Regions from separate parts of the Hathewaya histolytica genome, predicted to be linked through region 2. Evidence: riboswitches for the same ligand, from Rfam matches in the RefSeq annotation. Region 2 holds a riboswitch; each other region holds the start of a gene.
The links. A riboswitch is a leader RNA that binds a small molecule or an ion and turns the genes downstream of it on or off. The one in region 2 is predicted to bind thiamine pyrophosphate.
Positions count from the first base shown of each region.

Region 1: linked by a shared signal. The riboswitch ahead of thiC (phosphomethylpyrimidine synthase ThiC) and the one ahead of thiT (energy-coupled thiamine transporter ThiT) in region 2 are both predicted to bind thiamine pyrophosphate.
Region 3: linked by a shared signal. The riboswitch ahead of thiW (energy coupling factor transporter S component ThiW) and the one ahead of thiT (energy-coupled thiamine transporter ThiT) in region 2 are both predicted to bind thiamine pyrophosphate.

Region 1 covers NZ_LR590481.1:1,383,490-1,394,131, reverse strand. Annotated here, with positions in the region: gene FGL08_RS06765 (cysteine hydrolase family protein) at 1-417, shown strand, start outside; gene FGL08_RS06760 (ADP-ribosylglycohydrolase family protein) at 432-1,820, shown strand; gene FGL08_RS06755 (NAD(P)/FAD-dependent oxidoreductase) at 1,864-3,042, opposite strand; TPP riboswitch at 3,246-3,353, shown strand; gene thiC (phosphomethylpyrimidine synthase ThiC) at 3,436-4,743, shown strand; gene FGL08_RS13385 (hypothetical protein) at 4,811-4,966, shown strand; gene FGL08_RS06745 (YajQ family cyclic di-GMP-binding protein) at 5,006-5,497, opposite strand; gene potA (spermidine/putrescine ABC transporter ATP-binding protein) at 5,775-6,827, shown strand; gene FGL08_RS13375 (ABC transporter permease) at 6,828-7,649, shown strand; gene FGL08_RS06735 (ABC transporter permease) at 7,643-8,419, shown strand; gene FGL08_RS06730 (ABC transporter substrate-binding protein) at 8,420-9,463, shown strand; gene FGL08_RS06725 (CBS domain-containing protein) at 9,500-9,928, opposite strand; gene purB (adenylosuccinate lyase) at 10,160-10,642, shown strand, end outside.
Region 2 covers NZ_LR590481.1:2,314,541-2,325,182, reverse strand. Annotated here, with positions in the region: gene FGL08_RS11190 (prolipoprotein diacylglyceryl transferase) at 1-640, shown strand, start outside; gene FGL08_RS11185 (YhfM domain-containing protein) at 659-1,498, shown strand; gene FGL08_RS11180 (Mrp/NBP35 family ATP-binding protein) at 1,525-2,391, shown strand; gene thiT (energy-coupled thiamine transporter ThiT) at 2,470-3,120, opposite strand; TPP riboswitch at 3,168-3,258, opposite strand; gene FGL08_RS11170 (heavy metal translocating P-type ATPase) at 3,397-5,766, opposite strand; gene FGL08_RS11165 (ArsR/SmtB family transcription factor) at 5,792-6,169, opposite strand; gene nrdD (anaerobic ribonucleoside-triphosphate reductase) at 6,490-8,613, shown strand; gene nrdG (anaerobic ribonucleoside-triphosphate reductase activating protein) at 8,623-9,141, shown strand; gene FGL08_RS11150 (beta/alpha barrel domain-containing protein) at 9,165-9,857, opposite strand; gene FGL08_RS11145 (MBL fold metallo-hydrolase) at 10,001-10,642, opposite strand.
Region 3 covers NZ_LR590481.1:566,131-576,772, reverse strand. Annotated here, with positions in the region: gene mgtA (magnesium-translocating P-type ATPase) at 1-623, opposite strand, end outside; gene deoD (purine-nucleoside phosphorylase) at 1,069-1,770, opposite strand; gene FGL08_RS02650 (sensor histidine kinase) at 1,861-2,685, opposite strand; gene FGL08_RS02645 (HAMP domain-containing protein) at 2,694-3,740, opposite strand; gene rpsA (30S ribosomal protein S1) at 3,981-5,162, opposite strand; gene thiE (thiamine phosphate synthase) at 5,293-5,928, opposite strand; gene thiM (hydroxyethylthiazole kinase) at 5,958-6,782, opposite strand; gene thiD (bifunctional hydroxymethylpyrimidine kinase/phosphomethylpyrimidine kinase) at 6,785-7,591, opposite strand; gene thiW (energy coupling factor transporter S component ThiW) at 7,721-8,209, opposite strand; TPP riboswitch at 8,344-8,456, opposite strand; gene FGL08_RS02615 (hypothetical protein) at 8,580-9,044, opposite strand; gene FGL08_RS02610 (hypothetical protein) at 9,207-9,461, opposite strand; gene aroQ (type II 3-dehydroquinate dehydratase) at 9,496-9,921, opposite strand; gene FGL08_RS02600 (shikimate kinase) at 10,056-10,562, opposite strand; gene aroE (shikimate dehydrogenase) at 10,562-10,642, opposite strand, start outside.

The DNA.
Region 1 (10,642 bases), 930 kb from region 2:
CATGAGAAAAGTTCTATAGAATTCGATTCATATCCTACACACTGTGTAGTAGGTACTGAAGAGTGTGAGTTAATTTCAGAACTAAAGAACATAAACTCTATAATTCAATTAGAAAAAAATTCTACTAATGCTTTTTTATCATATAATCCTGAAGAGGTTCTAAAAAAACATTTCGGAAAAGAGAATGAATTCAATAATTATGTAGTTGTAGGAGGGTGTACTGACATATGTATATATCAGTTTGCCTTAACCTTAAAAACTTATTTTAATGAGCATAACAGGAATTCTAGAGTTATTGTTCCTGTAAATATGGTGGATACTTTTAGCGCTAATGGTCACAATGACGATATTTCAAATATTTTATTTTTAAATAGCATGATAGCTAATGGAATTGAGGTTATAAAAACAATAGAATAAAGGGGAGTTAACTAATGAAAGCTTGGGAATATGAACTTACACTTAGAAAAAATGCAATACCTAAGATTTTAGATGAGGAAGAACAGACTTGGGATTCTTATAAAAAGACACTAATCGATGAAGACGGTAAAATAAGATTATTATGGGATAGCCACGTACCTGGTTCCTATGCACCAGAAAAAGTTTTAATCGGTGCAATTCAATCCGTAGAAAATATGGGTTATAAGGTTCAAGAAGCTGAAATACTTTTCGAAAAAGGTTTAGAGGCTTTAAAAAATAATAATATGTATTTATTACATCAAATAACTGCTGAAATTTTTTATGAATTAAACAACGCAGAAAAAGATGAAGATAATCCATATTGGAAATTTAAGGTTTATGAGAATTTTTTAGAATATGAAAAAGAAATAGATTTCCCTAAATATCCCAAAGTTAATATTGATAACAAATTTTATAATAAATTAAAAGCAGCGTGGGTATATCAGATATGTGCAGGGGCATTAGGTACTGCTATAGAAGGTTATACTTCTGAACAACTTAAAAATAAGTTTGGAGAAATAAATGAATATGTAAGAAAACCTAATACATTTAATGATGATATTACCTATGAAATTGCTTTTCTAAAAGCTTTTGAAAAGAAAGGCTATAGTATTAAGTCTAAGGATATTGCTAAGGAATGGGTAGGATTGATTCCTTCAGGTTGGTCTGCAGAAGATATTGCACTAAAAAATATAAGAATGGGAATATTTCCACCATATAGTGGTTATTTGAATAATCCATATAGAGAGTGGATAGGAGCTCAAATGAGAGGTGTAGTATGTGGATTTGTTGCACCTGGAGATCCATATATGGCTGCAAAGTTAGCTTATTATGATGGAGAGGTATCACATCATAATAATGGTATTATGGGAGAAATATTTAATGCTGTAATGACTTCTCTTGCTTTTGTTGAAAATGATATAAAAGAGATCTTAAAACTTGCAGTAAATACTATACCAAGTGATAGTGAATATTACTCAGTAGTAAATCATGCTTTAGAATTATGTATGGAAAAAGAATCCTGGCAAGAATGTTGGAGTATATGTGAAGAAAAATATAAAACTTATAATTGGATTCATGCATACCCTAATGCAGCAGCAGAAGTAATTGCCCTTTGGTTTGGAAACTTAGATTTTGATAAGACAATGAATATAATCTCCATGGAAGGACAAGATGTGGATTGTAATGCAGCCCAAATAGCAAGTATCATTGGTATAATAAATGGTTTAGAAGGCATAGATTATGAAAAATGGGTATCACCAATTGGTGATGAGATTTGCACATATGTAAGAGATAATGAAGAATTTAGTTTAGAAGAGTTTTGTAGATGGAATTTTGATATAATAAAAAAATATGAAAAATAGTAAAAGTGGGATTTCCCACTTTTACTATTTTAAAAAGTTTATATTAAGAAATAAATTCTTTATATTCTTGAATAAATTCTTCCAAAGACAACTTATTTAAAGATTTCATTAATTTCATTGCTGGCTTAATATCCCCAATTAAAATTGCACCTATTAATATATTATCTTGGAAAAATACCTTTTTATATATTTTATTTTCTTTATCTAAGTATTGCATAGAAATGGAATCTTTATTAGGTATAAAACCTATACTAAATACTTTAAGGTCTGCACCTACGAAATTTATAGAATCCTTATAACCTTTAAAAGCTAAATTTTCACCAATAGAATTTGCTCCTGCAACTTTCCCCATAAGTATAGATGCAGGCCAATTTCCGTAAACTCTTCCTTCTAGTTCACAAACATCACCACAGGCATATACATTTTCAATATTGGTCTCCATATTTTTATTTACAAGTATTCCCCTATTTATTTCAATGGAACTTCCAGTTATTACAGGAATATTTGGTTTTATACCAACAGAGAAAATAACCATATCAGCATCTAGGACTATATTTTTTGAAAGCTTAATACTAGATACCTTTTCTAATCCTTTTATTTCCTCTAACATAGTATTTGTATATATTTCTACACCTTTATCCTCTAAAGAATTTCTTAATATATCGGATGCTTCTGAATCTAATTGTTTATTCATTATATGTGAAGCAGCCTCTATAACGGATACACTAAAACCAGCTAGTTTTAGTTCCCAAGCAGCTTCAAGTCCAAGAATTCCACCACCTACAACGATAACTTTCTTACAAGTTTTCATCCATGATTTTATATTATTTAAATCTTCCATATCTTTTAAAGTAAATACACCTTTTTTATCGTGTCCAGGTATGGATGGGAATATATTATTACTTCCTGTAGCTATTATTAATTCATCATAAGCTATAAAATTATTATTAAAATAAACTTTTTTTTCTTTTGTATCTATTTTATCAATATTAATTCCTAACTTTAATTCAATTGAATTTTCCTCATACCACTCGTCTTTGGATAAGTAAAATTTACTATCTATTTTATCTTCATTCAAATAATCTGAAAGTAATGGTCTATAATAAGTTAATAAATTTTCATTTGATATAATTACTATATTTGAATTTTTATCTTTTTCTCTTATAGCTTTAGCTGCATTGTACCCAGCACAGCCATTTCCTATAATTATAATATTTTTCAAAAACTTTCACCTCACTAGTATGGTAATATATATTTTTATTATATTATACTATTATTTTTATATCTTCACAAAACATTATAATTAATATTATTATATATAATCAATTTATATATAATTTGTATATAATAAAAAATACATGTTGAAGTTTAGTAAAATTACTTTTATTGATACTGCTATAATGTTATAATATTATTATAAAACTTAATATTTGCTAGGGGAGCTTATATAATAGGCTGAGAGTGAAATGTTATTTCAGACCCTCATAACCTGATTTAGATAATACTAGCGCAGGGAAGTACTTAAATTAAAAATGATTATGAGCATTTTTATATTTTATACTGCATATGAGGGCCTTTTATAGGCTCTTTATTTTTTTATAAGGGGGAAATACATATGAATTATTCTACACAACTAGAAGCTGCTAAATTAGGCATTATAACAAAGGAAATGGAGATAGTAGCTAGAGAAGAAGGTATTGAGATTCAAGAATTAATTTCAAATATTAGAAAAGGAAGTGTTGTAATACCTTGCAATAAAAATCATAAAAATATTCATCCATATGGTATAGGAAAGGGTATGTCTACTAAAATAAATGTTAATTTAGGTATTTCAAAAGACTGCTCTAACATAGACATGGAAATGAAAAAAGTTAGAAAAGCTATAGAAATGAAAGCAGAAGCTATAATGGATTTAAGTTGCTATGGTGAAACTAAAACCTTTAGAAAAAAACTTATAGAAAAATCTCCATCTATGATAGGAACAGTTCCTATGTATGATGCATTAGGTTTTCATAATAAAGAACTACACGAACTTACCTTAGAAAACCTTTTAGAAGTTATAGAAGCTCACGCAGAAGATGGTGTAGATTTTATGACTATTCACGCTGGTGTTACTAAAAAGTCCTTAGATACACTAAAAAAGTTCCCAAGGACATTAAACTTAGTTTCTAGAGGGGGAACTTTAATATTTGCCTGGATGAATTATAACAATGCAGAAAATCCTTTGTATGAGTATTACGACAAGATATTAGATATATGCTATAAACATGATGTTACTGTAAGTTTAGGAGACGCCTGTAGACCAGGATGCATTGATGATGCTACAGATCATATACAAATAGAAGAGCTTATGGTTTTAGGAGAACTTGTGAAAAGAGCTAGAGAGAAAAACGTTCAAGTAATAGTAGAAGGTCCAGGTCATATACCTATAAACGAAATAGAAACAAATGTTCTACTAGAGAAAAAGTTTTGTTTTGATGCACCATTTTATGTCTTAGGACCTATTGTTACAGATATTGCTCCTGGATATGATCATATTACTAGTGCTATAGGAGGTGCCATGGCCTCATCCTATGGAGCGGACTTCTTATGCTACGTTACTCCTGCAGAGCATTTAAGACTTCCCAATTTAGATGATATGATAGAAGGTATTATAGCCACTAAAATAGCTGCTCATGCTGGAGATTTAGCTAAAGGGATAAAAAAGGCCAAAGAGTGGGATAGTAAAATGGGTCAGGCAAGAAAGACTTTAGATTGGGAAACTCAATTTAATTTATCTATAAATCCAGAGAAGGCTAGAAAATATAGAAATGAATCTAAACCCCAGCATAATGACACATGTACTATGTGTGGAAAAATGTGTGCTATTAGAAATATGAATAAAACTTTAGAAGGTAAGAAAGTAGATATAATTCAAGAATAATGCTTGACTAAAATAAAGAAAAACTCGTAAAATAATAATTAATAAGAAATTAATAAGGAGTTTTTTCATGGATAAAAATACTATAAATAAGATGAAAGAGTTAATTGAAGCTAAAAAGAATAAGGGTAATAACAATTCTAAAAAAAATAGACCAGATAAATCTATTGGTTATGTAATGGGGGCTAAAAGAACTAAGAAAACTGGAGGTCTATTTGATAAATAAAAATAAAAGTATTCACTTAATAGTGAATACTTTTATTTTTTACCTATAATTTATAAATTGAAGATCTATTCCGTAGTCATTACCTTTTAACATAGATATGACTTGTTGAAGGGAATCTTTATCCTTACCTTGGACCCTAATTTGGTTATCCATAATTTGAGTTTGAACTTTTAATTTACTTTCCTTAATGTCTGAAACTACAGCTTTTGCTTTATCCTTAGAAATCCCCTTAACTATTTTTGCTACTTGTCTTAAAGTTCCCATGGAAGCATTTTCAATTTTACCATAATCTAAGGCTTTTACAGATAGTCCTCTTTTTATTAGTTTTGCATCTAGTATATCTTTCATTGCATTTAACTTATACTCATCTTCACCATGAACTTTTATTTCTTCTTCAGTTCTCTCAATATTAGCTGTACATCCTTTAAAGTCATATCTATTAGTAATTTCTCTTACAGCTTGATTGATTGCATTATCTACTTCTTGAAGATCAACCTCTGATACTATATCAAAAGAATAAGTAGTTGCCATATAAAACACCTCTTTCATAAGTATTCAAAATTATATTAGCAAATATATGCATTTTAATCAATGTATAAATATAAAAAATATATATACTATAAATATAGGAGTATAATAAAAGAATTATGTGATAAATTAGTTTATTTATATAAAATAACAAGAAAAACAGGAAAATTAAAAAATTTAAAAAGAAAGATTGAATTTATTAGTTTTTTTTTATAGAATTAAAGGTGGTTTATTTTAAAAGTATAATAAATCTTTAATAATATTAGTAGGGGTGAAGCCAATGGATGAAAATATAATCGAAATTAATGGAATCTCTAAAGAATATGACGGTGTACAGATATTAAAAGATATTAATTTTGTCGTTAAGAAAAATGAGTTTTTAACCTTATTAGGACCAAGTGGATGTGGTAAGACTACAACACTTAGAATGATAGGAGGATTTGAAACACCTACATTAGGGAATATTATATTTGAGGGAAAAGAAATAAACAACACACCACCGTATGAAAGACAGATAAATACTGTATTTCAGAAGTATGCTTTGTTCCCACATATGAACGTATATGAAAATATCGCATTTGGACTTAAAATTAAAAAGCTACATAAAGATGAAATAGAAAAAAGAATAAAAAAAATGTTAAGGTTAGTAAATCTAGAAGGATATGAAAAAAGAAAGATAACCTCTTTAAGTGGAGGACAGCAGCAACGAATAGCCATTGCAAGAGCGTTAGTCAATGAACCAAAAGTATTGCTTCTAGATGAGCCTCTAGGCGCATTAGATTTGAAACTAAGAAAAGAAATGCAGATAGAATTAAAACATATGCAACAAGAGATAGGTATAACTTTTATATATGTAACACATGACCAGGAAGAAGCACTTACCATGTCTGATAAAATAATAGTTATGGATAAGGGTATAATTCAACAAATGGGTGTACCAGAAGATATATATAACGAACCTAAAAACTCCTTTGTTGCGAAGTTTATAGGAGAATCAAATATAATCCCTGCCGTAATGGAAGAAGATTATCTAGTAGAATTTTTCAATGTTAAATTTAAATGTGTTGATAAAAGACCAAATTCAAATAAAGAAGTTCAAGTAGTTATAAGACCAGAAGATATTAAAATTGTAGATAGTGATAAAGGAAAGTTAAAAGGTATAGTAGAATCTGTAACCTTCAAGGGTGTACATTATGAAATAGTTGTTAAGGGTGATGAAGATTATGCGTGGCTTTTACATAATACAAAACATGTAGAGATTGGAAATACAATAGGCCTTGATATATATCCAGACGATATACATATAATGAAAGCTGAAAAAGAGGAGATATAAATGAAAAAATACACTTCTTATCCTTATATAATTTGGAATGTTATATTTATAGTATTTCCACTACTATTGATAGCTTTTTTCAGTTTTAGTATTGATGGTAGAAGTTTTACATTTACTTTATCACATTATAAAAACTTTTTAGATCCTTTATATATAAATATTTTAATACGTTCAATTAAACTTGCACTTATTTCTACATTATTATGTCTTATAATAGGCTATCCTATGGCATACATACTAACTACATTACCTAATAGAAAAAAGAACATATTAATTCTCCTATTAGTTTTACCAATGTGGATGAATTTCTTATTAAGAACTTATGCATGGATGGCTATTCTAGGGAAGAATGGATTTATAAATTCCTTCTTGAATTTAATTGGATTTAAAAGTTTAGACCTATTATACAATGATAGTGCGGTATTATTAGGTATGGTGTATAACTTTTTACCCTTTATGGTACTCCCTATATACACTGTATTAAATAAAATGGATAAAAATTTGATAGAGGCTGCTAAAGATTTAGGGGCTAATAGCTTTATTGTATTTACTAAAATTATTTTCCCACTAAGTTTATCTGGAGTTGTTTCAGGAATAACTATGGTTTTTATGCCTGCTGTAACTACCTTTGTTATATCAAGACTACTTGGTGGAGGACAGTATATGCTTATTGGAAATTTAATAGAACAGCAATTCCTAGTAGTGGGAGATTGGAACTTTGGTTCTGCAGTATCCATTATAATGATGATACTAATTTTATTTTCCATGAGATTTGTATCTAAATATGATAGAGAAGAAAGTGGGGGTAGCGGATTATGGTAAAGTCTTTTATGAAGAAATTATATAGTTTTCTTGTATACTTATTTTTATATGCCCCTATACTGGTATTAATAATTTTTTCTTTTAACAATTCTAAGTCAAGAGTACGATGGAGTGGTTTTACTTTAAAGTGGTATGTAGGTTTATTTAATGATACGCAGATATTAAAAGCATTATACTACACCATACTTATAGCATTGCTTGCTGCTTTAATTTCTACTATTTTGGGAACCTTTGCAGCTATCGGCATTCATAACTCCTCAATACATATGAAAAAGTTATTACTAAATTTAAACTATTTACCAGTTTTAAATCCTGACATAGTAACTGCTGTAGGACTTATGTTGTTATTTAATTTAATGAGAATAGAGAAGGGCTTTTTAACTATGCTCTTAGCTCATATAAGTTTTTGTACTCCTTATGTAGTACTTGCCATTATGCCTAAATTAAAACAACTTCCTAAAAATATATTAGAGGCTGCTCTAGATTTAGGTGCTACACCTTTATATGCATTAAGAAAAGTAATTTTACCAGAAATTAAAGAAGGGATAATATCAGGGGCATTAATAGCATTTACATTATCTATTGATGATTTCGTAATAAGTTTCTTTAATACAGGTTCTGGAGTATCAAATCTTTCAATTAATATTTATTCTATGGCTAGAAAGGGAATAAACCCTAAAATTAATGCATTGTCTACACTAATGTTTTTAACAGTTCTTATACTGTTATTAGTAATTAATAAGAAGAGTTTGAAGGGAGAAAAAAATTAGATGAAAAAGTTTTTATCCTGTATTTTAGGAATGGTCTTACTTAGTACTATAATATTACTTCCATTAGGTTGTGGTAGTAAGAAAAAAGAGCTTAGGATATATAATTGGGGAGATTATATGGATAAAGATTTAATCAAAGAATTTGAAAATAGAACTAATATAAAGGTTAGATATAATGAGTTCGCAACGAATGAAGAGATGTACGTGAAATTAAAAAATTCCCCTGGACAATATGATTTAGCCATTCCATCTGATTATATGATAACTAAAATGGTGAATGAAGGGTTACTAGAAAAAATTGATTTTAATAATATAAAAAATTATGCACAAATAGATAGTAGATTTAAACACTTGCCTTTTGATCCTAACAATGAATATTCAGTTCCTTATATGTGGGGAACATTAGGTATAATATATAATACTAAAATGATAAAAGACGAGATTACAAGTTGGAATGATATTTGGAATCCTAAATATAAAGGTCAAATACTTATGTTAGATAGTCAAAGAGATTCTATTGGAATTGCTCTAAAAAAACTAGGTTATTCTGTAAATTCCAAGAATACAAATGAGCTAAACAAAGCAAAAGAAGAACTAATGAAACAAAAACCATTAGTATATGCTTATGTTGGTGATGAAGTTAAAGACCAGATGGTAGAAGGAGAGGCCGCTATAGCTGTAGTTTGGTCAGGAGATGCCTTAACCATGATGGAAAATAACGAGAATTTAGAATATGTTATTCCTAAAGAAGGAACTAACCTATGGTTTGATAATATGGTAATTCCTAAGGGAAGCGAACATAAAAAAGAAGCTGAAATGTTTATTAATTTTATGACTGAAGCTGAAATATCTAAAAAGAATGTAGAATACATAGGATATTCAACTCCCAATAAGGAAGCGCAAAAATTATTACCTAAAGAAATCATAGAAAATCCTACGGCTTATCCAAGTGATGAAGTTATAAAAAAAAGTGAAGTATTTATAGACCTAGGTAACTTTATAAAAGAATATGATAAAGTATGGACAAATGTAAAAGCAAAATAAATGTATATAAAAAAGCTCGCATATTAGCGAGCTTTTTTATATACATTCCTTAGTAGTTTTTAATTCTTCATAGCAAAAGTTAATTATAATACTTCTTTTTATTATACCTATAAAGGTATTTTCATCATCTACAACAGGTACAAAATTTTGAGATATAGAAAGTGTAATTAAGTTTTCAATGTTTGAATTAATTTTCACGGGAGAATTTTTAACTTTTCTTGATATCTGTTTTAAAGGAGTTATATATATATTTTCTAAATTTAAATTATTTTTATTTAATTTTTCTTGTATGTACCATAGGATATCGCCTTCTGTTAAAGTACCTACATATTTACCCTTATCATCAATTATTGGAATTGCACTGTATTTGTTTTTTTCCATGATTTTAAGTGTCTTACCTAAAGTAGAATTTTCAGTTACATAAACAACTTCAATTTTAGGTGTAAGAAAAAATGCTATATTCATTTTAAAAAACCATCCTTTTTTATGTTTCTTATCTTAATAGTATTATAACATAAAATAAGAAAATTATAATTGTATAAACATTGAAAAATCTTTAAGAAAAAAGTAATATAATATTAATTATAAAATAAAATTATGTAAAACACGAACGAAACTGTTACAAAAAAAATAACTATATGCTATAATATGAATAAATAGTATATAAATTAAATTTTTGTACGTGTGGAGGTAAACATGAGAAACAAGTATAGCACACCATTAAATTCAAGATATGCATCACCTGAAATGTCTTATATATTCTCTGATGAAATGAAATTTAAAACTTGGAGAAAGTTATGGCTAGCACTAGCAGAAAGTGAAAAAGAGCTAGGCCTTAGTATTTCAGAAGAGCAAATAGAGGAACTAAAAAGTAACTTAGATAATATAAATTATGAAGATGCTGAGAAAAAAGAAAAAGAGATTAGACATGACGTAATGAGTCATGTATATGCTTATGGTCTTCAATGTCCTACAGCTAAGGGAATTATACATCTAGGTGCTACTTCATGTTATGTTGGTGATAATACGGACCTTATAGTAATGAAAGAGGCTCTAATTTTAACTAAAAAGAAATTAATAAGTGTAATAGATTCTTTGAAAAAATTTGCTTTAGAAAATAAGAATATACCTACATTGGGTTTCACACATTTTCAACCTGCACAGCTTACTACTGTAGGC
Region 2 (10,642 bases):
ATACAATGAAGATAATGTTTGGAGTATATTTTTCTACGCAATTATAGGTGGTGCTGTAGGTGGTAAACTCCTTTGGGTTATTACCGACATTAAGCTTATAATAGATGAACCAAGTATTCTATTAAATTTAGGATATGGATTTGTAATTTATGGTGCTATAATAGGAGGGGTTATAGCTATATATATGGCTTGTAAAAAATATAATTGGAATACTTTAAAGTTTCTAGATATAGCAGTACCGTGTGTTGCTATAGCCCAGGGATTCGGTAGAATTGGATGTTTATTTGCAGGATGTTGCTATGGTGCACATACAGATTCTCATTTAGGTATAGTTTTTGAAAATTCATTATTTGCACCTCCGGGGGTAAGACTTCATCCTACTCAGATTTATTCATCTATATTTGATTTTTTATTAGGAGCTTTTTTATTGTTGTATCTTAAGAAAGATCATAAAGATGGACAGGTATTTGGGGCATATATTATAAGTTATAGTATAGGAAGATTTTTAATAGAATTTTTAAGGGACGATCCAAGAGGTAGTGTGGGAATGTTGTCTACATCCCAGTTTATTGCTATATTCACTCTAATTTTTGGAGTATTAATGTTTTCAAGATATAGATTTAAGAAAAATCAAAAATAGTTAGAGAGGGTTTTTAGAGTGAGGATACATAAGAAATCGCTTATTTTAACTTTTATTTTATGTATATGTTTTACAATGACAGGATGCAATAAGTTAAGAACTGCAAAAATTAAATTAGGACTTAAGAATAATAATTTTGAATATATGAGATTAAACAAAGTAAAACAATTAGTAATTCAAAGTACACGTGATAAAGGGTTTAGATTTGTTGTAACTAATAACGATGTTATAAAGGAAGCTTATGATATACTCTCTTCAGCTAAAAAAGCTAATGGCAAATCTTATTTAGAATCAGATTATATATTTGAAATTCATGAAAAAAATGGAGAAGTACATCGTTTTAATTATGTGGCAGGGCTAGATAAAAAAGAGGGAGGAAACTTATACGATGATAAAAATGTATATGTGGTTTCTTCTAGGTTAGATAATGATATATTAAACAACTTTGAAAATATAAGAAAGCCTAGAGCTTTTAAAAATGTTTATTATAAATCAATACTAGATACTATAGGTAAGTATATGGATAGTAATAAGGATTTAGCAAATAAAAAAGTCGGATTAAATTTAAAAGATGATATAGATATACAAAAGTTTATTTTATCCTCAGATTTAGAAGAGTTTAAAAATAGTTTAAAAGAAAAATTTCCTATGATTGAACTTACAGAAAAAACTGAAGACTGTGATATAATTATAAATATAGATACTGAAGGATATAAGTCTATAGTATATAAATCTATTATTGAATTTTCTTATAAAAAAACTAATACTAAGCCTAAAAAGTATTATGTTTGGGGTAAATACTCTAATAGGAACTGGAAGATAGATATTTATGATGATAAAAAGCCGAAAGACTTTTAATTTTAACTTTTAGAGGAGGAATTAAAATGAGTAGTTGTGATGGATGCCCAAGCAAATCAAGTTGCTCAAAGGCTTCAGAAGATAAAGGTTGTAGTGTTATATTACCTAAGTTTGGACATGTAAAAAATGTAATAGGTGTTATGAGTGGAAAAGGTGGAGTAGGTAAATCAACAGTAACAGGTATATTAGCTACGAAGCTTAGAAGTTCAGGCTATAAAGTTGGAGTTTTAGATGCAGATATAACAGGACCATCTATGCCAAGGTTTTTTGGAATTAATACAGAAAGAGCAACAATTAGTCCGACAGAAGACCCAAAGGTATTCAAATTTATTCCGGTTGAAACTAAGCAAGGTATAAAAGTTATATCTTTAAATTTATTAACAGAAAAAGAAGAAGAACCAGTTATATGGAGAGGTCCCGTAATAAATGGTGTTTTAAATCAGATGTATGGAGATACAGAATGGGGAGAGTTAGACTATCTTTTAATAGATATGCCTCCTGGAACAGGGGATATATCATTAACAGTAATGCAAAGTCTACCTATTAATAGTATAGTAATAGTTTCAACACCTCAAGATATGGTTTCTATGATAGTTAAAAAAGTAGTTATAATGGCTAAAAAACTTAACATAAAAACCCTTGGGGTTGTGGAAAACATGAGCTATGTGAAATGTAAATGTGGAGAAAAAATGAAGGTGTTTTCTAATAAGTCTGCAGAAGAGGGAGCAAAGGAACTTGGACTTCCATTACTTTCTGAAATGCCTATAAATAAAGAATTAATAGAACATATGGAAAGTGGAGATATAGAAAGTTTTATATCTTCAGATAAGACTTACGATGAGCTTTTACAAAACTTCAATAAAGAGTACTCTAATAATAGAGTGATATTATAGTATTTAAAGATTATTTTTAAAGTAATTAAAACCCGAGAATTTTAATCTCGGGTTTTTTATTTTAAAAAAATTATTTTATTATTTAGAATCTATATTTATATTATTAGTAGCTAATATTTGTTTTAAAGGAAACATTGCTACTAAAAATGATGTTATACAAAATTCAAAAGATAAAAATGATAAGTTATAATTTAAAGAATAGATAAAAGGATTAGCGCCTTTAGCATATTCTGAAAAGAAAATTATCCCAGATAATACGTGACATGTTAGTCTCCCAACCATACCTATTAATACTCCAGATATGAGTTTGGATTTTATTATAGCGTCACTATCCTTTTTAACATTAGGTTTAAGATATCCACTTAGACCTATAAACATATAGGCAAGAGGGTAGTCAAGTAATAATTGAGCAGGATGGACAATATATCCACCGAAGAGCAAATCAATTATACCCATTAAGAATCCTGTAAGCATACCTACTTGAGGTCCATAGATTAGAGACATTATAACTATAGGAACCATACTTCCAGGAGTAATACTACCTCCTTGAGGCATTTTGTATAATGTAATTTTGTTTAATACTACAGATAAAGCTACAGCCATGCCTACTTTTACGATTATATTTGTAGTTAATTTTATTTTTTTTACAGATATAAAAGCTATAAGTAGAGCTAGTACAACTAAAATTGAAATAATATTAGGAACTGTAAGTAAACCTTTTGGTAACATAAAAAAACCTCCTCATTATTTGTGCAAGGAGCATTTAAAAATAGTTTATTAATAAACACATGCTTTCCTACGCTGGCATTACCCAGTTCAGGTTTTAAGGGTATTTCTCAGTCTAAAAAGACACCCCTAGCACAAAGATTTTATTTTAGATGATTAGTTCCAAGGTTATTATAGTATTAATATAATCATTTTACAAGTATTTAATAAATATTAAAAATTAAGCAGAGAGGAATTAAATACTCTCTGCTTAGATAAAGCTTATTTAAAATCTAATATTTATTTTACTTTCAATACTCTCATAGAATTCATTACTGCAAGTAATGCAACTCCAACATCTGCAAAGACAGCTGCCCACATAGTTGCAAGACCAAGTGCGATTAATAATAGAACAATAAGTTTTACACCTAGGGCAAAATAAATATTTTCTGTTACTATTTTTCTTGTGAACTTAGCTATTTTTATTGAATTTGATATTTTGGATGGTTCATCAGTCATAATAACAACGTCAGCAGCTTCTATAGCAGCATCAGAACCGAGTCCACCCATGGCAAATCCAACATCTGCCCTTGCTAGAACAGGAGCATCATTTATACCATCTCCTATAAAGGCTACCTTTGCTTTAGGGGATTTTTTAGCCATTATATTTTCAAATATGCTAACCTTATCTCCAGGTAGTAGTTCAGCATGGACTTCTGTGATATCCAAAGTATTTGCTACATTTTCAGCAGTGGTTTTATTATCGCCAGTTAGCATAACAAGATTTTTAATACCATAAGACTTTAACATAGATATAGCATCTTTTGCATCTTCTTTTATTTTATCTGATATAGTTATGCTTCCAAAGAAATTATTGTCAACAGCAACGTATACGCTAGTACCAATATCTTTTGATGGTATAAAGTTAACTCCGAACTTATTCATAAGTTTACTATTACCAGTTAAAATTGTTTTCCCATCAAACTCTGTTTTAATACCATGTCCAGGTATTTCCTCATAATTTTTTAGCTTATCTTTTTCTACTTTTTTTCCATAAGCTTTTATTATAGATGTTCCTATTGGATGAGATGAATATGCTTCACATAGTGCTGCATATTTTAAAAGATCTTCTTTCTTAATACCTTCTGCTGGATATAAGTTATTAACTTCAAATACACCTTTAGTTAAGGTACCAGTTTTATCGAAGACTACAGTTTCTAAGTCATTTAAAGCTTCTAGATAGTTACTTCCCTTAACTAAGACACCAGATTTTGAAGCGGCACCTATTCCTCCAAAGAATCCTAGTGGAACAGATATAACTAAAGCACAAGGACAAGATACAACAAGGAAGCTAAGTGCTCTTTGTACCCAATCTAAAAGATTAGAATCTTTTATAATCATTGGAGGTATAAATGCAAGGGCAATGGCTGCCATTACAACTAGGGGAGTATATACCCTAGCAAATTTAGTTATAAATTTCTCAGTTTCTGCTTTTTTTGAACCAGCATTTTCAACTAAGTCTAAAATTTTAGATACAGTAGATTCGGAAAAATCCTTTGTAACTTTCAATGTTAAAACACCATTTTTATTTATGAATCCACTTAGGATTTCATCACCTTTTTTAACATCACGAGGAAGAGATTCTCCTGTAAGTGCTGAGGTATCCATAGACGAATCTCCATCTAATATGAATCCGTCTAGGGGAACTTTTTCATAGGGTTTTATAACTATTATATCGCCAATAGAAACATCCTCAGGGGATACTTCTTCTATAGAGTCACCAATTTTTAAATTGGCTTTATCAGGTCTTATATCCATTAAGTCAGCAATTGAGTTTCTTGAGCGATTAACAGCTATATCTTGGAAAGTTTCTCCAACTTCATAAAATAACATAACTGCCACAGCTTCAGGGAAGTCTTTAATTGCAAAAGCTCCGATTGTTGCTATAGTCATTAGGAAATTTTCGTCAAAGACATCACCTTTTTTAATGTTAGATAAAGCTTTTAATAATACATTTTTACCAATTAAAATATAACTTACAAGGAAAATAGCAAGTTTAGGATAGAAATCAAACTTCATAATTAAACCGATAATAAATAGTATAGTTCCTAAGGATAGTCTAATAAGTGTATTTTTATCTACAACATAAGACTTGTCTAATTTCTGTTTTGTAGTTGTTTTAGTAGAAGTATTTTTATATTTTACTTTAACTCCAGGTTCTGTAGAATCTACAATGTTTTTTACACTATTAAATAATTCATCTCTTGAAATAAATTTTTCAAATTCTATATTTAAAGTAGAATTTGAAAAGTTAAAGCTTGCTTCCTTTACTGCCTCCAAATTATTAACTTTAGATTCAATTTTTGCTGCACAATTGGCACAATGCAGTCCTTCTAATATTAAACTCATTTTAGATGTGGATTTTGAATTTTTAACAGTTTCAATTATCTCCACATCAGGTTCTAATTTTTTTACGATAGCTTCAATTTCTGAAGTAACAATTTCCTTATTAACCCCTTGTTTAATAGTTACAGTTAAAAGGGAGGTACTAAAGTTTAGAACAGCACTTTCTACAGTACTTAGATTCTTAACCCTTTCCTCAATTTTAGCTGCACAGTTTGCACAATCCAAACCTTTTAATATAAATTTAAAATCCCTTTTTTCACTCATTATATATTCACCCCTTATTTAAGTCTTAGTCTTCATTTATATGATCTAGGGCCATATGGAAGATATCTTCAATATGGTTATCGTCAAGAGAATAGTATACTGATTTGCCTTCTTTTCTGTATTTTACAAGTCTAGCTTGTTTTAGAACTCTAAGTTGATGGGATATAGCTGATTGATTCATTTGGAGCAATGTTGCTATATCACATACACACATTTCAGATTTAAATAAAATAAAAATTATTTTTATTCTTGTAGAATCTGAAAAAACTTTAAAGAGATCTGAAATATCTTGCAATGTATCTTCATCTAGCATTTCTTTTTTTACTTTATCAACTATATCTTCGTGTATTACATTACACTTGCATACTTCAATAGGTTGCTTGGAATCTTTATTTTTAAGCATTAGTATCAACTCCATAATATATTCATATAAACATATGAGCATATATTCATATGTTCTTTGAATATATGATAACATTAATTTAGTGGACAATCAATATAGAAAATATTTTTTATTAAATATTAAGAAAAACTTATTTATATATTTTATATTATGTCAATATTAGAATAGGGATAAAAAATATAAGAAATATAAGATATTAAGGCAAAATTACGTTAATTTAGTGATATACCTTAAATTGAAAATTGATAATAATATATTAAGAGCGTATAATATTCCAAGTATGGTTTGTTCAATATATTGTGCAAGGGGGTACCATGTATATGCTATATGTAGTTAAGCGTGATGGTAGAAAAACAAACTTTGATTCCTCCAAAATATCTAAAGCCCTTAAAGGAGCAGCGGATGAGATAGGATATGTATTTAGTACAGAGGAAATAGAAACTTTTAAAAATGAAGCTTTAATTAGGATAAAAAAATTAGATAAGAAAGAGTTAAATGTAGAGGAAATCCAAAACATAGTAGAGAAAATGCTTTTAAGTAATGGACATAAAGATGTTGGCGTTGCATATTCAAACTATAGAAAAGAAAGAGATAGAATAAGAGAGATAAAATCAGATTTAATGAAAGCTATAAATAAAATAGGAGTAGAAACTGATAGGGATAATGCAAATGTAGGAAATAACTTCAGTTCAAAACTACTTAGAATAGCTAGTGAATCTAATAAATGGCATAACCTTTCAATGATGCCTAAGTATTTGGCAAAGTTACATGAAAATGGTGACTTATATTATCATGATTTAGATAGTTATAATCTTACAATCAATTGTTTACATATACCCACTAAAGAAATTTTACAAAGAGGATTTAATACGGGTTATGGAACAATAAATCAACCTAAAAGAATAGACTCAGCTGCTGAACTTTCATGTATTTTACTACAATCAACACAAAATGATATGTTCGGGGGGCAGTCACATCCGGATTTTGATAATGATATGGCTAGTTTTATACAGCCAACTAGAGAAGAAATTAAAAGAGAACTTAAGGGTTATGGTATAGACGGTGAGAAGTTAGAACAGTTAACGGAAGAAAAACTAAGGAGATCTATAAGTCAGGCTATGCAAGGTATTGTATATAATTTAAATACTATGCATTCTCGTGCAGGGTCTCAAGTTCCTTTTAGTTCTATTAATATAGGAATACCAAATTCAAAAGATGCGGCACTAGTATGTGAGTTATTCTTATTAGAATATGAAAAAGGACTTGGGAAAGGAGAACAACCTATTTTCCCAAATATAATTTTTAGAGTTAAATCAGGGGTAAATAGAGAAAAAGAAGCTCCGTTTTATTACTTATATGAACTTGCATGTAGAGTTGCAAGTAAAAGGATGAATCCTACCTTTATGAATTTAGATGCTGATTTTAATAAGAAATATTTTGATATTGGGGTAGTTCCAGCTACTATGGGATGTAGAACATATATATGTTCTAATGTAAATGGTGAACCAGGAACAAAGGGAAGAGGAAATATAGCCCCAACTACTATTAATTTACCAAGGTTAGGATTAATGGCAAAGGGTGATAGAAATAAATTCTTTGAACTTTTAAGAAATAAGTTAGATTTAGCAAAAGAATCTTTACTTCATAGATATGATGTATTAAAAAAATTAAAAGTAAAGGATCTTCCTTTTATAGCCGGTCAAAATTTATTAAAAGGATCAGAAAATTTAAGTGGAGATGATTCTATCGAACCTATACTGAAACAAGGAAGTTTCGCCATAGGATTTATAGGTCTTGCAGAAGCTTTAGTAGCAATAACAGGAAAGCATCATGGCGAAGATGTGGAATCTAGAAATTTAGGTATTGATATAATAAACTATATTAGAGATTATACAGATAAGGCTACAGAAGAAACAAAGCTAAACTGGAGTACATACGCAACACCAGCGGAAGGATTGAGTGGTAAATTTATAGTTCAAGATAGAAAAGTATTTGGGGAAATAAAGGGAGTTACTGATAAGAATTACTATACTAATAGTTACCATGTTCCAGTTGGATATCCAATTTCTATAAAGGATAAAATAGATATAGAGGCACCATATCATAGCTTGTGCAATGGTGGGCATATAACTTATCTAGAGGTAGATGATTGTCCTACAGGAGATGCTATAATGTCTATATTAAATTATGCTTATAGTAAGACAAATATAAGTTATATAGGCATTAATTTTCATATAAGATATTGTAGAAGTTGTGGAACATACCTACAGACAGGGGAAGAAAGCTGTCCAGTTTGTGGAGGTAAAGATATTCAGGGAATATCAAGAGTTACAGGTTATTTAAGTCTAGATGAAAGGTTTGGAGCAGGTAAGTATTATGAAAGAGAAGATAGAGTTACTCACACTAGTAGTAAAAAAGGATATACTGACTATGTAAGTAAATAGGTGATATATGTGAATACAGAAGATAGGAATATAAGACTTTCAGGGATAATTTTTGAGAGTTTAGCTAACGGGCCAGGTATAAGGAGAGTATTTTTTTCCCAAGGATGTACACATAATTGTGAAGGCTGTTTTAATAAACACACACACAGTTTTCATGGGGGAGAAATTTTTAGTATTAAAAATTTAATAGATGATTTAAAGGATAACCCTATAATAAATGGAGTTACTTTTAGTGGAGGAGATCCTTTAGAACAAGCAGAAAGTTTTTATTACTTAGCACAAGAAGTTAAAAATTTAGGTTTAAATATTTGGTGTTATACGGGTTATACTTTCGAATATATTCTAAAGCATTTAGATGAAAAGGCATTTTGGAAGGAGCTCTTAGATAGTATTGATGTAATTGTAGATGGGAGATTTATGGAATCACAGAAGAATCATAGTTTAAAGTATAGAGGATCTAGGAATCAGAGAATCATAGATGTGAAAAAGAGCTTAGAGTTAGGTAAAATAATTCAATTAAATTATTAATAAAGGGATACTATAGTATCCCTTTAATTTTGTTCATCTTCATAATCGTTTTTATAATTCGCTCTATAGCTAAGCATGATTTCATTTAGTATGTCACCAGCTGCAGGTGGAGTGTATGTTATAGCATTGGCACCAGCTGCTATAGTTTCTCTTATAGTGTCTTCTGTAGGACCACCAGTAGCTATGATAGGGAAATCAGGAAACCTTTCTCTTATCTTTCTTACGATATGTGCAGTCCTTTTAGCACCTGATACGTTAAGAATAGTGGCTCCAGAGGCTATTCTTGCCTCGATATCTTCAAATTCTGAAACTACAGTAACTATAATAGGTATATCTATAGTTTCTCTCATTTGAGTTATAACTTCATTTGGAGTAGGATTATTTACTACTACCCCCAAAGCTCCTTTAAACTCAGCATCTAATGCTAAATTAACTACTCTTTTTCCAGTAGTAATTCCACCACCTACACCACAAAAAATTGGAACATCTGCTGCTAGGAGTAGTGAAGCTGTTATTATTGGTTGAGGGGTAAATGGATAGACAGCTATAATAGCGTCAGCATTAGTATTTTTTATTAAAGCAACATCTGTGGTAAATAAGAAAGACTTTAATCTTTTACCAAATATCACAATACCACTGGCATCTCTTATGGCATTAGGTACTTGTATCATATGGTTTCTTAAAGTGCCATTAATTATTGGTACATTTTTACGCATAGAGCTTCACTCCTTTTATATGAATTTATATATAATTATAGATTACTATTATATTTAATTAAATTATTTATATTTTGTAAAGTAATTTATAAAAAATATAAATATTAATTTTAAGTTACTATTTATATAATTTATATTGTATATTAATAATCTAAAATAAACAATTTATTTTCTAAATTTCTAATAGGTTGTAAGTCCTCTATGTCTAATATATTACTATCTATTTTTTCACTATGGGTAAAATTAATTAAAAAATCTTCTATACCTGAAAGTTCAAAATTTAATCTAGGAGTTTTATAATGCATAGGTATAACTAAATTGCTCTTTATTGAACGACATACTGAGTAAGCCTCTTTATTATCTATAGTGTAATTTCCACCTACTGGTATTAATAATATATTTATATTACCTAGGATTTGAATTTCTTTTAGTGTAAGAAGATGTCCTAAATCACCTAGATGACAAAGAGTTATACCATCAACTTCCACCTTAAATATTGTGTTTTCTCCTCTTTTTGCCCCATTAAACTTATCATGATATGATTTAAATCCCTTTATTTTAATATCATCTATTAAAAACTTTCCATGACTATCTATAACTACATAATCCCCGCTTACATATTGAAGACAGTTATGGTCAAAATGGTGGTGACTTATTAGAAGTATATCTGCTTTTTCTTTGTAAACTTCATATCCTATAGTGTCATCAAAAGGATCGATAAGAATTTTTTTATCATTTTTAGAGATTATTAAAAAACTAGAGTGTCCAAGCCACTTGATTTTCAA
Region 3 (10,642 bases), 1.7 Mb from region 2:
TTAACCTTACCTAAATAAGTATTTTTCCCTGTACTAATAACTCTTGCAATAGCAGTTCCACTTTCAACATTAGTTCCCATAAGGCATAAGTTAGGATTCTCTAATGGGTTATTAAATTCTTTTTTAACTACATTTTTCTCCACTGGAATAGATTCACCAGTTAAGGCAGATTGATTTATAAATAAATCTTTACTTTCTATAAGTTTTAAATCTGCTGGTATCATATCTCCTGAGGATAAATGAATAACATCTCCTTGAACTATCTCCTCAAAAATTACTTCTCTTTTTCTTCCATTACGTATTACAGTACATCTTGTGGTTACTAGAGATTTTAGTGTTTTTGCTGAATTATCAGCCTTAGTCTCTTGAACAAATTTTAAAATAACACCTAATCCAATCATTGCAATCATTACAATAGTAGCTTTTCTGTCCCCAGTTAAATACGATACAAAAGCAAGTATACTCAGTAATATAACTAAGGGGTTTTTTATATTATCTATAAATTTCCTTAATAAAGTTTCACCTTTTTCCCCTTCAATACTATTAGGTCCCATTTTCAATAATCTCTTTTTAGCTTCTTCCTCTGTTAATCCTGATATTAAATTTAATCTATTTATTTCCATAACAATACCTCCACTAGGCACAGTTATTCCAGTATATTGTATGAAAGAACTTTCATACAATATACTGGAATAACTGTGCCTTTTTATTTAATTTCGGTAACTCACACCTCAGTGGAATGGAATCTTCCATGCAATCTCACCCCCTATAAATAAAAAAATCCCCATTTAAGCAAATGAAGATTTAAATTTTATGTGCAAAAATTAGGTTTAAAATTTATTTAATTTATTTATACACTAATATCATATTCTCCACATAAAAAAATGTAAACAAGTTTAACAGTTTTTTAACCTAATATATACTTAGAAAAAACATTTAAATATAAAAAATCCTATAAAATAAACTTTTTTAAAATAGTCTATTCCATAGGATACATTTTACTTTTTAAGTTTTATAGTGTTTTTATGAGCACAAACAGGCTAAAGAGCCTATGTGTTTTCTATAAAATTATTCTGCAAGGCTAAGTGCAACTTCTATCATTTGAGTAAATGTAGTTTGACGCTCTTCAGAAGTTGTTACTTCTCCTGTTAGTATGTTATCACTAACTGTTAGTAATGCAAGAGCATTCACTCCATACTTAGCTGCTAGACTGTAAAGTCCTGCTGTTTCCATTTCTATAGCTAATACTCCGAAGTTAGACCAAATTTTCCATGCTTCTGGATCATCATCATAGAAAGTATCTGATGTTAAGATATTTCCAACATGAGTGTTTATTCCTAGATTAGAAGCTCCATCATAAGCTTTCTTTAAAAGTTCAAAACTAGCTGTTGGTGCAAAATCTCTTCCGCTAAATCTTATTTTATTTATGCTTGAATCTGTAGAAGCACTCATAGCAATTATAACGTCTCTAACATTAACATGCTTTTGGATAGTACCACAAGTTCCAATTCTTACAAGGTTTTTTACACCGTAACTATTAATTAACTCATCTGCATAAATTGAAATTGATGGGATTCCCATGCCTGTTCCTTGTACAGAAACTTTTTTTCCTTTATAAGTTCCAGTAAAACCGTACATTCCTCTAACTTCATTATAACAAACTACGTCCTCTAAAAATGTTTCTGCTATAAACTTAGCTCTTAGTGGATCTCCTGGTAGTAATACGGTTTCTGCTATTTCACCTGATTTTGCTGAAATGTGTAAACTCATATATTCTCCTCCATTCATGGTTTATAAAAAATATTATAGCATAAATTAAAAATTTGTAAAAAACTTTACTGAAAATAGTTATTTATAATATTAACTATATATATCAGAAAACTCTATTTCTATTTTTTCTTTTAGAGATTCTCTTACTATTTTCTCTTCTTTATACTCTTTATCTACTATCCTTGATGGAAGTGATATTATGAATTCACTACCACATCCAGGTTCACTTTTTAGAATGATATCACCATGATGCATGTCCACTAAAGATTTTACAATAGAAAGTCCTATACCCGTCCCTTCATGCTTCCTAATATATAATTCATCAACTTGTCTAAATCTTTCAAATATAACCTTCTGTTTTTGTTCCTCTATACCCTCCCCTGTGTCTTTTACTCTTATACATACGTCACTACCTCTATCTATAATATCTACAGATATATAATCTCCTTTTTCTGTAGATTTTATAGCATTAGAAAATAAATTTAGTAAGATTCTTTCTATTTTATCTTTGTCAATAGCTATTATTTTCTCTTCAACATCTGTATCAAAAATAATATTTCTTCCTATTTTATTCATGTACTCAACAGTAGCCAAAGTTAAATTTTCTACAACTTCCACTATATTTTCATTGCTAAGATTAAGCTCTAATGAAGCTGAATCTATACAAGTTATATCTATTAGATTATTTGTAAGTCTAATTAGTCTCTGTGTATTTTGTCCCATTATGTCTATATATTTAATTATCTTTGTTGAATCTAATACTTCTTCATTTATATTATAATCTTTAAAGTTTATTCTATTTTCCTTAACATATAGATTCAATAACTGTATAGTAGAGAAGATAACATTTAATGGTGTCTTTAACTCATGAGATATATTAGAGAAGAATTCTACCTTTAATCTATCATATTCTATAGTTTCATCTAAAAGTTGCTATTTTCCCTTATTAAAACATTTAGGCTGTGACCCAAATCACCTAACTCATCACTCCTCTTAACATTGCATTGAACAGATAAATCACCATCAGATGCAACTTTCATACATTCCTGCATTTCTTCAATAGGACTTATGACAGATTTAAGTAAATAATAAAGAGCAATTAATATAGTAGATATAACACAAACACTAATAAAAATAGTAAACCTTCTAAGCACCCTTATATCTTGACTTAGTTCATCATAATTAGCTGTCATAGCAATAGACCAAGGTACATACTTTACTGGTCTATACGCAATTATTTTACTTCCTTCTTCATAATCATACTTCCCTACACCAGAAATTCCACTAACCATGTTATTAGCTATCTCTCTCAATTTTTCATTGCTTGAGTTTAACATATTTTCCTTTAAAATATGCTCCTTTTTAGGATAAGCCATAGGTCTACCTTGTGAGTCAAGCATGAAAGCATAACCTTTCTCTCCCATTCTTTCTACATTTATAACATCTGTTAAATGAGAAAGACTTATATTTACCGATAATACACCTTTTATTTCCCCATTTCTCTTTATAGGTGAGGCTATTGCTATTACAGGAGTACCGCGATTTTTTGATATTATAGGATCTGATATTACAATATCTCCATTAACTGCTGATTTAAAATAACTTCTATCTTTAATACTTCCTTTATTTCCACTATCATCAATATAATTGCCATTTAAATCGCTTACTAGTATAAGTGTAAAGTTCTTGCAAACTATATGGTTTTCTTTCACATAATGAAAAAACTCTTTGTATTTAGATTTACTAATAAGTTCATTGTCCGAAAATAGTTGCACTATAAGCTTCCATTGTTCTAATTCATTATTCATACCATCTACAAGCTTTTCAACTTTGTCTTCTGCGTTCCCCTGAATATATTTATTTAAGAGCTGTTTAGACTCATAATAACAAGTGAATGATAGTATAAATAAGCCCAAAGCTGCTACTGCAAAAACTGGGACTATAAATTTTTTCCTTAAGCTATTTTTCATATAATATTCCTTCCCATTCTAAGGCATATTCACTATAACAAAAGTTATTGTTTTATTTATACATTCCTTTATAAAAAGTTCTACTATATTGTACTATATTAAATTAAAAAAAGTTGTCGAAACGTGCAATGCATATACATATTAAAGTATATTTACTATATTAAAACATAAAAAAGATGAGTACGATTACATACCCATCTTTTTTTATGTTTTAAATTCTTACTTTTTATGTTTCATTTGTTATTTTAAATTCAAACCTTTTAGTTTTTCCTTTAATAAATCTCCTAAAGAACTACTTGATTCTTCTTGATCTATATACTTAGAAATATCCTCTACAGGCTTTTCTTTTGCATCTTTTATACTTAATGCAATTCTATGATTCTCTTTATCAATATTTAAAATTTTAACTTTAACCTTGTCAGAAGGTTGAAGTACACTAGAAGGCTTCCCTATATTCTCTTCACTAATTTCTGTTACATGAACAAGCCCTTCTATTCCCTCATATATTTCTACAAAAGCTCCAAAATCTAAAGTTCTAGAAACCTTACCTTCTACAACATCACCTTCACTAAATCTCTCTAAAATAGTATTCCATGGGTCTTCACCTAATTCTTTTAGGCTAAGAGAAATTCTCTTTTTATCCCTATCTACATCAAGTACATATACATCTAAACTTTGCCCTACAGACACCACTTCTTCTGCATTTCTAACTTTTCTAAAAGAAAGTTCAGATATATGAATTAACCCCTCTTCTCCACCTAAATCTACAAAGGCACCAAAATTCATTATTTTACTTACAGTACCCCTTCTCACTTCACCTTTTTTAATTTCATTCCAAAAGACTTCTTTTTTACTATTAATCTCTTCTTGTTCAATTACTCTTCTTGATACTACTATCTTTTCATGTCTTCTATCTATTTCTACTATCTTTACTTCTAAAGTTTTTCCGACATAAACTTTTAAATCCTCAACATAGTGTGCAGATACTAAAGATGCAGGCATAAAGGCTTTTAATCCTTTAACAGTACCTCTAATTCCACCCTTTACAACTTCCCCTGCTTTAAATTCTACTATTTCTTCTTTTTTATTCGCATTATAAAGACTATCCCATAGCTTTATCTCATCAGCTCTTTTTTTAGATAGTAACACATTTCCTTCACCATCATCTATTTTTAATACATAAACATAAATTTCTTCATCTTCCTTAACTATTTCTGATGATACAACATCATCATTAAAAGAAAGCTCGTTAAAAGGAATTATTCCGTCTTTCATGCCTCCTATATTAACCATAACTTCTTTATCTAATACAGATAATACCTTACCTTTTATTACATCTCCAACTTTAACTCTCTTCATAGAATGTTCTATGGATTGCATAGCCTCTTCCATGGTTAAGTCTTCATTATGATTTAAATCCATAACATACAACTCCTTTATTTAGAGCCATAAGCCCTGTTAAAATTCTTGCTATACTTATTATATCAACAAAGTGCTTTAATTAAAACAAAACTACTAAGTTTTTAACCTAGTAGTTTAAATAATTATTTATCTATAATTTATTTTTTAAATCTTCCGTAGCCACTCTTATATTCTCTTCCCCTAGAATGCATGAAACTATTGAAACTCCTTGAACTCCTGTATCCATAACCAATTTTGCATTACTATGATTTATACCACCAATTCCCACTATAGGTATTTTAATATTATGCTTTATTTCTCTTAAAAGTTCCAATCCGAGCCCTTGTTTTGCATCTTTTTTAGTTGAAGTTTTAAAAATTGCTCCTACACCTAAATAATCTGCACCTTCTCTCTCAGCTACTACTGCCTGTTCTAAAGTTTGAGCCGATACTCCTATAAGTTTTTCTTCCCCTAGTATATTTTTTGCAATCTTAAGAGGTATATCACTTTGCCCAATATGAACTCCTTCAGAATTTACAGCTAAAGCTATATCTAATCTATCATTTATTATTAAAGGAATATTATATTTTGTAGTTACTTCTTTAACTTCTAGTGCTATATTATAAAATTCTAAACTTGAACAATTTTTCTCCCTTAGTTGTATTAAAGTAGCACCACCTAGAATCGTATCTTCCACAGCAGATTTTAAATCTCTTCCATTTAAAACATCTCTATCTGTTACTAAATAAATAGTATAATCCACCTTACTTTTATCAAAATTTCTCACAATTACACTCTCTTTCTTTGCATATATTTTTATAATAAGAATACTTTTCCTCTTTCCCTAAAATCCTCTTCTTTTAAATTATATATATTATCAAAAATTCTTACTCTAAAAGTACCTATACCCTCATTCGCTTTTAAACTCTCCAAGGCCTTTTCCCCTGCAATACCCATGGCCATAATCCCTGATATAGCACCTATAAATCCATCCTTATTAATAGCCGTAAAAGAACCTATTAAAGATGAACTCATACAGCCTGTCCCTGTAACCTTAGATAAAGTAGCATGACCATTTTTAATTAAAACAAGTTTTTTCCCGTCAGATATATAATCTATTTCTCCTGTAATAGCTACAACTGAATTTAATTTTAAAGCTAGATTTTTTGCTATTTCCTCTGCACCATCTAAACTTTCTGAAGAATCCACTCCTTTAATCTCACTCTTTAGTCCTGAAAGCATTTTAATCTCAGACATGTTTCCCCTAACTACAGTAAAATGTAATTTATCCAAAAGTTTTCTTGCAACTTCTGTTCTATACTTTGTAGCGCCTACTCCCACTGGGTCTAACACTATAGGAATATTAAGTTCATTTGCTCTCTCTCCTGCCTTTAGCATAGCATCTACTGTTCTGGAATTTAATGTTCCTATATTTATAACTAATGATGAAGCTATAGAAACCATGTCCTGAACTTCATTTATATCGTCAGCCATAACAGGAGATGCTCCTATAGCTAAAGTTATATTTGCACAATCATTTACAGTAACGTAATTTGTTATATGATGAACTAATGGATTCTTTTCTTTTAAATTATATAGTTTATTACTACATTCTTTTAATAACTCTCTATTTATTTCCATTATTACTTCACCTCCAAACCTGCTAACTTATATAATTGGTAGAAATGATGTGTTGGCCCAACACCATGACCTATGCTAAATGAGTGCTTTATGGCCATAGTTATATAATCTTTTGCCCTTTTTACAGCTTCCTCCAAATCGTATCCTAAGGCTAAATTAGATGCTATCGAAGAAGATAAAGTGCAACCTGTCCCATGAGTATTTTTAGTATGTATTTTTTCGCCCTTTAAATAATAAATCTCACCTTTATGGAATAAAACATCTGTAGCATTATGGTCTAAATGTCCCCCTTTAAGCAATACACTTTTAGGTCCTAGTTTATGTATATCTTTTGCTGCTATGACCATCTTATCCAAAGTATCAATTTTTCTATCTAAAATAACCTCAGCCTCTGGTATATTAGGAGTTATAACTGTTGCTATGGGAATTAATTTTTCTATTAAAGTTTTCTTAGATTCTGGTTTTAAAAGGTCAAATCCACTTTTAGATATCATAACAGGATCTAAAACTATGTTACCTGCATTGTATTTTAAAAGTCCTTCAGCTATTGCATCTATAGTTTCAATCTTAGATACCATACCTATTTTTACTGCAGAAACCTGAATATCTTCATATATACAACTAATCTGATTTTCTATAATATCTTTATCTATATCTTGCACATCAAATACCCCCATAGTATTTTGGGCTGTAATTGCAGTAATAACTGACATTCCATAAACTCCATGAGCAGAAAAAGTTTTTAAATCTGCTTGTATTCCAGCTCCACCACAACTGTCTGAACCTGCTATAGTTAGTACATTTTTCATATATATCTCCCCTTTTCCTTTGAATTTTTGCTTTTGATTTATACTTACTAATATGTATTTTAAATTCCAATTGTAAATCATATCTTAAGTTCTATACTTTTATATTTTTGTTATACTTAAATTTAATTTCTAATAAAACTTATTTAAATTTCTACTACTAATAACCTTCATAATTAAATAGGCAATAATACTTCCTCCTATAGTGCTAAGTAAGAAAGGTATTATAAAAAAGAAAGCCCCCACCTTTTTTCCCATTAATAAACTTGCTATTGGAAAAGCCATTAAGCTCCCTATAATACCAGTACCTACAACCTCGCCTATTACAGCATAAATATCCTTATTAAATTTTCTATAGAATATTCCTGCTAAAACTGCTCCAAACATACTTCCTGGAAAAGCAAGTAAACTCCCTGTACCTAGAATATTTCTAAGTAAAGAAATTAAAAATGCATTTCCTAAAGCATATAAAGGCCCTAAGAAAATAGCAGATAGTACATTAATAACATGTTGAATAGGAAAACACTTAGAAACTCCCACTGGTATATAAATAACATGAGATGACATTACACCTATAGCTATTAAAATTCCAGAGCATGTCAGTTTTTTTGTATTACTCATATAACCACCCCCGTGCACACTTATTAATATTAAAAAAATAAAAAAATGCAAACTCAGTTTCGGATTTGCATTATCATAAATAAGCTTCCTAAGTTCCAATAGAATTAAAAATCCCAATTAAAACTTAGCAACTATTACATTACAATTATGTTTCCTACGCTGGCATTACCCAGATCAGGTTAAAGGGTCAAAGACTTTATAGGGTCTTTATCTCAGCCGGCCATATCCAGCCCCCCTGTTTTATAGGTTTAATAGTTTATATAAATTAATTTTAACACAATGTAATATTTGTCTCAAGATTCAAATAATAAATTCCCTTATAACTTAGTCCTTTAACTTAACAATTTTTGAAGATTAAGCTTAGACTATATTATACTATTTCTATTTGTTCCGCCTCTTTCTCCTCTAAATAATCACATAAATCCTTAAAATCTTGTAACCACTTTATCTTAGCAAGTTCCCTTAAATCTATTATGATGCCTGTACTCCTTTGCTTTAAATACTCCATATTATATATTTCTGTCTCAACAAATCCATCCTTGCAATTATATACACATGGCACAAACTTATCCCAATTATTTTCAAAATATTTAGTCTTTGCAAAGCATAATCTGTATATGTGAAAAATCATTCCTAGTGGTGAGGTTTTTATGGCAAACTTATGACTGAAATATTCCTGAGTTGGATACTTCTCCTGTATTCTCTCCCAATATATACGCTCGTTAGAATGAAGATTATATTTATCTAAGATCTTACACTTCTCCTTCCCTAAGTCATCTCTCATAACTTTTTCCCTAATCTCAGGATCTAATTCCATTAACTTATTCTTGTGCAAAAAAACTCCCCCTTAAGTTTATTCTTATGTTAATTTTATTTTCAACTTAAAGTAAGTTATGTTTCTAATATATATTATAGATAGAACTTATAGATTCTATTTACAATTTAAATGGAAGTCATATTTGACTTCCATTTAGTATACTTCTATAATATTATAATTCTATTTTTTCTTTCTTCTTGTATACTCATGACATACTATAATTCCTATGCCAATGGCAGCATATGCTGGAACAAATATTCTCTCTAATCCTCTACTCATATTTTTACCTATTGGAGTATTAATTATCATTGGTGGTAGTATTACAAATATAATTGTAAGGTAATTATACGGTTTCCTAATAGCTATATAATCCTTAAGAATTAATATTGCAAGTAAAGTAAATGAAATAAAAGATATTATATTAGAAATAGTCATATTTTATTCCCCTTAGATTTAATATTTTATTAATCTATATGTTAACCAAAGCCTCCATTGCTAATTTATATCCTAAAAATCCAAGGCCTGATATTTGTCCTATGCAAGCTGCTGCCGTAACGGATTTATGTCTAAATTCTTCTCTTTTATAAATGTTACTTAGGTGAACTTCTATGGTGTCTATATCAACAGATTTTAAAGCATCATAAATTGCTATACTGTAATGAGTGTAAGCTCCTGGATTTATAACTATACCATCATATTTTCCATAGGCTTCTTGTATAAAATTTATGATTTCTCCCTCAATATTACTTTGTTTTAATGTTACTTCTGCTTTAAGTTCTTCTGCCGTACATCTTATATAAGAGCAAAGACCTTCGTAAGTTTTAGCTCCATAAACTTCTTTTTCTCTTATACCTAAAAAATTCAAATTAGGTCCATTTATAACTAAGATTTTCATTTTTTTATCTTCCATTTATATCCCTCCTCTACTGAGATTAAATCTGCTTCCATAACTTAGTTTTTATTTGTATATTTTTTATAAATAAAAATTATATATTTCTAGTTCTTTACTACCTTGTCTAAATGATAAATTTAAATTATCTTCTCTCTTTTTAAAATCTCCATTACTTCATTTAAAGTTTCTTCTAATGTGCCTTTATTTAAAACTCTATAATCCCCATATATTCTATAAAGTTCGTACCTGTCATCGTATAATTTATGTAGATTATCTTTCTTATCTTTTAATAGAGGTCGATTTTCTATGTCTATATCCTTAATAATATTATCTAAAGGTCTATCTATAAAAATTAACACTCCATTTTCTTTTAAACAGTTTATATTCTTTTCTCGCTTTATTACTCCTCCACCTGTAGATATTATGGTGGATTTAAGCACACTAACTTTCTCTACATATTGTTCTTCTATACCTCTAAAATACTCTTCACCACTTTCAAAGATTTCAGGGATTTTCTTATTTTCACCTTTTTCTATAAAGCGGTCTAAATCTATAAAATCTAAATTTAACCTCTTAGATAAAAAATAACCCAAAGCGCTTTTCCCGCACCCTGGCATACCTATTAAAACAATATTTTTACTCATTACTTACTCATCATATGCTTATGAATATCATTAACTATATCATAAGAAACTTCCATGCAATTCCAAATGCTTTGTGCCTT